2 regions of the Hydrogenophaga sp. UC242_53 genome follow, and region 2 is predicted to be linked to the other one. Evidence: riboswitches for the same ligand, from Rfam matches in the RefSeq annotation. Region 2 holds a riboswitch; the other holds the start of a gene.
The links. Region 2 has a riboswitch for glycine ahead of ACFJI0_RS24095 (penicillin-binding protein 1A). Riboswitches for the same ligand answer to the same signal wherever they lie in the genome.
Positions count from the first base shown of each region.

Region 1: another riboswitch for glycine. It lies ahead of gcvT (glycine cleavage system aminomethyltransferase GcvT); the one in region 2 lies ahead of ACFJI0_RS24095 (penicillin-binding protein 1A).

Region 1 is NZ_CP170552.1:1,445,758-1,449,149, forward strand. It holds gene gcvP (aminomethyl-transferring glycine dehydrogenase) at 1-578, opposite strand, end outside; gene gcvH (glycine cleavage system protein GcvH) at 607-975, opposite strand; gene gcvT (glycine cleavage system aminomethyltransferase GcvT) at 1,013-2,197, opposite strand; glycine riboswitch at 2,203-2,307, opposite strand; glycine riboswitch at 2,320-2,434, opposite strand; gene ACFJI0_RS07460 (hypothetical protein) at 2,466-2,690, opposite strand; gene ACFJI0_RS07465 (hypothetical protein) at 2,689-3,030, shown strand; gene ACFJI0_RS07470 (SMP-30/gluconolactonase/LRE family protein) at 3,063-3,392, opposite strand, start outside.
Region 2 is NZ_CP170552.1:4,788,993-4,792,384, reverse strand. It holds partial or broken gene ACFJI0_RS24095 (penicillin-binding protein 1A) at 1-1,800, opposite strand, end outside; glycine riboswitch at 1,929-2,018, opposite strand; gene map (type I methionyl aminopeptidase) at 2,048-2,839, opposite strand; gene ACFJI0_RS24085 (ParD-like family protein) at 2,839-3,093, opposite strand; gene ACFJI0_RS24080 (hypothetical protein) at 3,150-3,392, opposite strand, start outside.

The DNA.
Region 1 (3,392 bases), 2.0 Mb from region 2:
CGGGTCTGCACCACTTCGATGATCTGCGGGTGCACGTCGCCCGAGACGATGAAGGTGTTGCCCTTGCTCTTCACCGAGCGTTTGGCCAGGGTCATGGCCTCGGCGGCGGCGGTGGCTTCGTCGAGCATGGAGGCGTTGGCGATGGCCATGCCGGTGAGGTCGCTCACCATGGTCTGGAAGTTGACCAGGGCTTCCATGCGGCCTTGCGAGATCTCGGCCTGGTAGGGCGTGTAGGCGGTGTACCAGGCGGGGTTCTCCAGCACGTTGCGCAGGATCACGCCGGGCGTGAGCGTGCCGTGGTAACCCTGGCCGATGAAGCTCTTGAACACCTTGTTCTTCTGCGCCAGCGCCTTGAGCTCGGCCAGCGCCGCGGCCTCGGTGACGGCCGGTGGCAGCTGCATGCCCTGGCTGCGCGCGATGCTGCGCGGCACGATGCCGTCGATCAGCGCGCGGCGCGAGGCCTCGCCGATGACCGAGAGCATGTGGGTCTCGTCGGCCTGGCCGATGCCGATGTGGCGCGCCACGAATTCTGACGGGTTTTCGAGTTCACCGAGGGGTTTGACAGAGGGCATCAGCATGGAAGGCTCCGGCGGGAGAAGAGGCGGATCAGGCGTTGGCGAAGGTGTTGTAGGCGGTCTCGTCCAGCAGGGCGTCGACCTGGGCCGGGTCGGAGAGCTTGACCTTGAAGAACCAGCCGGCCTTGAGCGGGTCGGTGTTGCGCAGCGACGGGTCGGCGCGCAGGGCTTCGTTGACTTCGGTGACTTCGCCGCTGACGGGCATGTACACGTCGGCCGCGGCCTTCACAGACTCGACCACGCCGGCCACTTCCTTTTGCGCGAAGCTCTTGCCGACTTCGGGCAGGTCGACGAACACCACGTCGCCCAGCGCGTCCTGCGCGTGCACGGTGATGCCGACGGTGGCGATGCCGCCGTCAACGGTGATCCATTCGTGGTCTTCGGTGTACTTGGTGGTCATGAAAAAGCTCCTGAAAAAAGAAACGAAAAAAGTGAGATCAGCCGCGGAAGTATCGGTTGGGCACGAAGGGCATGGCGCTGACTTCCATGGGCACGGGTTTGCCGCGCACCATCGCCACCACGGGCGTGCCCAGGGCGGCGTGTTCGGGTGTGACGTAGCCGATGGCGATGGGCTTGTTGGCGCTGGGGCCGATGAGGCCGCTGGAGGTCTTGCCGATCACCTCGCCACTGGTGTTCTGCAGTTCGACGTTCTCGCGCACGGGCACCCATTCCTGGGCGATCAGGCCCACGCGCTTGCGGGTCAGCGGTTCGCTGCCGTCGAGCTGCGCGAGCACGCGCGCCGCGCCGGGGAAGCCGCCCGCGCGCGCGCCGCCGGTGCGGCGCACTTTCTGCATGGCCCAGTTGAGCCCGGCTTCCACCGGGGTGGTGGTGGTGTCGATGTCGTTGCCGTAGAGGCACAGGCCGGCTTCGAGGCGCAGCGAGTTGCGCGCGCCCAGGCCGATGGGCATCACTTCGGGCTGGGCCAGCAGGGTGCGCACGAACTGGTCGGCGCGGTCGCCGGGCAGGGAGATTTCGAAGCCGTCTTCGCCGGTGTAGCCACTGCGGGTGACGAAGAGGTCGGCACCGTGCCACTGGAAGGGCGAGCCGGTCATGAAGATCAGTTTTTCGACGCCGGGCACGAGGCGCTGCAGCACGTCCACCGCCAGCGGGCCCTGCAGCGCGAGCAGGGCGCGGTCGGGCAGGGGGATGACTTCGCAGCGCGAGCCGATGCGCGCCTGGATGTGCGCGATGTCACCAGCCTTGCAGGCGCCGTTGACGATGACGAAGAGGTCGTGCCCGCGGTTGACGAACATCAGGTCGTCGATGATGCCGCCCTCGTCGTTGAGCAGCAGGCCGTAGCGCTGCTTGCCCACGCCGAGGTCGATCACGTCCACCGGCATGAGCGTCTCGAAGGCGGCGGGGGCGTCGGGCCCGACCAGGCGCAGCTGGCCCATGTGCGAGACGTCGAACAGGCCGGCGGCCTTGCGGGTGTGGTGGTGTTCGGCCATGAGGCCGGTGGGGTACTGCACCGGCATGTCGTAGCCGGCGAAGGGCACCATGCGGGCGCCCAGTTCGACGTGGAGCTTGTGCAGCGGGGTCTGGAGAAGCGGGGCGGCGGCAGCGGGCACGGCAGAGGCTTTCAGGCAAGGGGGCAGGCCCCGGTGGGGCGAAACACGGTTCATCCGTGCGCTGCCCCACTGTCCGCTTTACCTGAGAGATTCACGCGGGCGATGCCGCGCTTGCTCCTTCGGTGGGCCGCTTCGAGGAACGGCCTCTCTCCAGGGGGGTACACCGGCCTCGCGGCCCGTGTTTGCCAGTCCTTTTGCCTGAGCGTTCAGGGCACCCGGTGTGCGGTGCCGCCTGCGCCTTCGGCGAGCCTTCTCCGGGGACCGGATCGGCTTCTCTCCTGACCCGGCGAGTGTATCGCACGGCGTCCGGCGGGCCGGTGTTTCAGGGCGTTTCCAGGGCCGATTCGGGCAGCAGGCGGGCCAGCCGCTCGCGGATGCCGTCGGCGCGTTCGCTGCCGGCCAGGCGCTCCACGTCGGCCATCATGGCCCGGCTGACGGCCAGCATGTCGCCCACGTCGCGCGCTTCGCGCAGGGCGTCGCGGTAGCGCTGGGCCATGGCCTTGTCGCGCGGGGCGAACATGCGCTCGCTCAGGTCGAACAGGAACATGCGCGCGCTGGCGAGCGAGCGGGGGCCGGAAAAGGCGTCGGCGGAGACGGTGGGCGGGGGTGTTGGCCGGCGTGCGGGGCGGCGGTGGTGCTTCGTCCACAAGGTAGCCGCGCGAGATCAGGTCGGCCGCGAGCGTGGGGCCCTGGCCCTCGAACAGGGCGAACAGCTCGGCATCGGGTTTGCGGCCATCGGCCAGCAGCAGCAGGGCGCGCTCGCGCTGCGCGAGTTGGCGTTGCCCGGGTCGCAGCTCGGCGCGGCCCTTCTGGGTCTTGTTCAGCATGGCATCTCGGCGTCGTTCACGGAGCCTGCACTGTGGACAGCCCATGTGACGGCGCGGTGAACACCGCGCAGGTAACCGGCCTGCGGTCGGTTTCAGCCGGCGAACGTGGTTTCCGGCAGGCCGCGCACGCCCGGCACTTCCAGGGCAAACAGCGCGCCCGACAGCGGTGCGCTGGCCAGCGCCTGCGAGCCCAGCCGCACCGAAGCGCTGGTCACATAGAGCGTGCCGAGGTCGGCGCCGCCAAAGCAGCAGCTGGTGGGCCGTGGCACCGGCAGGCGCACCCGCATCAGCTCGCGGCCGTCGGGGCCGAAGCGCGCCAGTTCCCAGCCGTCCCACACGGCCACCCAGAGGCAGCCCTCGGCATCCACCGTCAGGCCGTCGGGTTTGCCTTCGCCCGCGCCGAAGACCACGAGGGGGCGGCG
Region 2 (3,392 bases):
TCGCTCACCTTGAGCACCAGGCGGGACTCGACCCGTTCTCCTTCGTTGGCGAACACCGCGTAGGCCTCGGTGAGCTGCAGCGGGGTCACCGCACCCGCGCCCAGCGCCAGCGGCAGGATCGGAGGATTGAGCTCGGCCGCGAAACCGAAACGGGTGGCGAACTGCTGCACATATTCCGTGCCGGCGGCGTCCATGAGGTTGACCGCCACCACGTTCTTCGAGCGCGCCAGGGCCCGCCGGGCCGTGATGAAGCCTTCGTACTGGTTGCCGTAGTTGCGCGGTCGCCAGGCCTTGCGGCCGCGCGCCGAGGGCGTGACCAGCCGCTGCGTGTCGTCGACCAGGGTGCCGGGGAAATAGCCTTTTTCCAGCGCGGCGGAAAACACGAAGGGCTTGAAGGTCGATCCCGGCTGGCGCACCGCCTGCACCGCGTGGTCGAACTGGTTGAACGCAAAGTCGAAGCCCCCGGCCAGTGCCAGGATCTCACCCGACCTCGCATCGATGGACACCAGCGCGCCCTGCATCTGCGGCAGCTGTGTCAGCCGCCAGCGCCCGGCCGTGTCGGCCACGACACGAACGACGGCACCCGGTTCGATGCGCCTGCGCGCCGGTGCGTCGGGTTTGAGCAGCGCGCTGCTGCCCGGGCTCAGCGTGTGGCGTGCAATGCGAATCACGGTGCCGTCGCGCAGGGCGGCCGTGATGCCGGCGGAGGTCGAGGCTTCCAGCACGGTTGCGCACGCGCAAGGCGCCACTGTCCCGGTAGGGCGCGAGGGCCCGGCGGATGCCGGCCGGGTCGTCGGCCTGCACGGCTTGCTTCAGATGGCCTTCCGGCCCCGCGGGGCCGCGCTGGTGCTGTGCATTCAACAGGCCGGCGCGCAAGGCATGGGTGGCGGCGCGCTGCTCGGCCACGTGGATGGTGGTGGTCACATCCAGGCCCCGCGAGTAGGCCTCGTCCCCATAACGCTCCACCAGCATCTTGCGAACCTGTTCGACCGCGTAGGCCGATGCCGGGTCGGTCGACGGGTGGTTCAGCGCCAAGGTCAGGGGCTCGGCGCGGGCCTGCTCATAGGCCGGCTCATCGAGATGCCCCAGCTCGCGCATGCGCTTGAGAATGTGCTGCTGGCGCACGGTGGCGCGCTCGCGGTTGGCGACCGGGTTGTAGGCGGAGGGCGCCTTGGGCAGGCCGGCCAGCATGGCCGCCTCGGCGACGCTGAGCTGGTCGAGCGTCTTGTCGAAGTAGACCGATGCGGCCGCCGCGAAACCGTAGGCCCGTTCGCCCAGGTAGATCTGGTTCATGTACAGCTCCAGGATCTTGTCCTTGCTGTAGACCGATTCGAGCTTGTAGGCCAGCATGATCTCCATGACCTTGCGCCGGTAGGTCTTCTCCCGGCTCAGGAAGAAGACCCGCGCGACCTGCATGGAGATGGTGCTGCCACCTTGCGCGTGCCCACCGGCCAGGAGGTTGCCGAGCGCCGCGCGAACGAGGCCCGCGTAGTCCACCGCCCCGTGTTCGTGGAACCGCGCGTCCTCGATCGCCAGCAAGGCCTGCTGCATGCGCAACGGGATGCGCTCGATCGGCACGAACTCGCGCCGCTCTTCGCCGTACTCGGCGAGCAGGCTGCCGTCCCTGGCGTGGATGCGCATGGGCAGCATCGGTTCGTAGTGGGCCAGGTGACCAACCTCGGGCACCTGCTGCCACAGGCGGTGCAAGGCATGGGCGGCGCCGAGGGCAACGCCGATGCACAGGCCAAGGGCCAGCGCGGCGAAGAACCGGGCCGTGAAAGGGGTTCGAAAGGAGAACATGGGCAAGGCTCAGGTGAAAGCGCCTCTCCCCCTGTCCTTTTACCTGAGAGTTTCGACTGCGTCGGCAGTCTGCCCCTTCGGTGTGCCGGTGCGCGCGCGGTGCGGCTCGGCCTCTCTCCAGTCGGCGAAATGTGTCTGCGGTCCGGTGGCCTGAGCGATCATGGGAGTTTGCGCCTTCGGCGGAGGCGCGACACGCCTCGCTCTCCCGCAGAGCGTCGCAGTCTATCAGAGGGTCAAAACCCGGGCGTCACACCGGTGCGCGGGCACCCGTGCCACCCGGCCAGGGCGTGAGCACCTCGTGTCCCTCGGGCGTGACGGCCACCATGTGTTCCCACTGGGCGGACAGGGAGCGGTCTTTGGTCACGACGGTCCACCCATCGGCCAAGGTCCGGGTCTCGCGCTGGCCTGCGTTGAGCATGGGTTCGATGGTGAAGACCATCCCCGGCTCCAGCCTGAGCCCCTCGCCGCGCCGGCCATGGTGAAGCACGTTCGGTTCTTCGTGGTAGATCCGGCCAATGCCGTGCCCGCAGTACTCGCGCACCACGCTGAAGTGCTCTCGATGGGCGACGGACTGGATGGCATCGCCAATGTCCCCCAGCGTCGCGCCGGGCCTGACCTGCCGGATGCCGGCCAGCAGGGCTTCGTAGGTGGTCTCCACCAGACGCCGGGCCAGCACGTTGGGTGTGCCGACGAAGTACATGCGGCTGGTGTCGCCGAACCAGCCGTCCTGGTTGACGGCCACATCGATGTTGATGATGTCGCCCTTCTTCAGCAGCTTGTCGGGCGAGGGGATGCCGTGGCAGACCACCTGGTTGACGGAGGTGAGGATGGTCTTGGGGTACCCGTGGTACCCCAGGTTGGCCGGGATGGCGCCCTGGACATTCACGATGTGGTCGTGGCAGATCCGGTCCAGCGTCTCCGTGCTGACCCCGGGGACGACGTGGGGCTCGATCATGCCGAGCACCTCCGCGGCCAGCCTGCCGGCGCGCCGCGCCATCTCGATGTCCTCGGCGGACTTGATGGTGATGCCGCGAGCCACTAGCGCTGGCCCGCCGGGGCTGTGCGGGACTTGCCCGGTGGGGTCGCGGCCGCCACGGTGATGTCCAGGCCCCCCGCGAGTTCCGCCCGCACCAACAGCTGGCAGATCTCCCGGTGGTCCAGCGCCGGGTGAAGCTCGGTCAGCATGCCAACCCGCATCCAGTGTTCGGCCTGCGCATTGATGGACCTGCTCAGCGCATTCCCCGCCACGCGCAGGTTCTCGTGCATCAGGTCCGAAATCTTGACGATCCCCATTCATCACCTATATATGAAACGTATATGAATTATATACGCCTCAAGGTGGACGGCGGCTAGTTGGGGTTGGCCGGCGGGGTGGGTGGCGCGGCGGCCGGTGGGGGGTCCACCGGATCCAGCAGGCCCTTGGGCGGGTTGCGCTTCATCTCACCGGCCAGCGTCAGCTGCTCGGGACTCATGCATTCATCGGCCAGCCGCTTGCCCAGTTGCTGGCTCATGAGCATGGACTTGTTGCCCAACTGCAGCCACATGGCGCCCCGCTTCGGGTCTTCGAGCCGGATGGCACCGGTGCGGCTTTC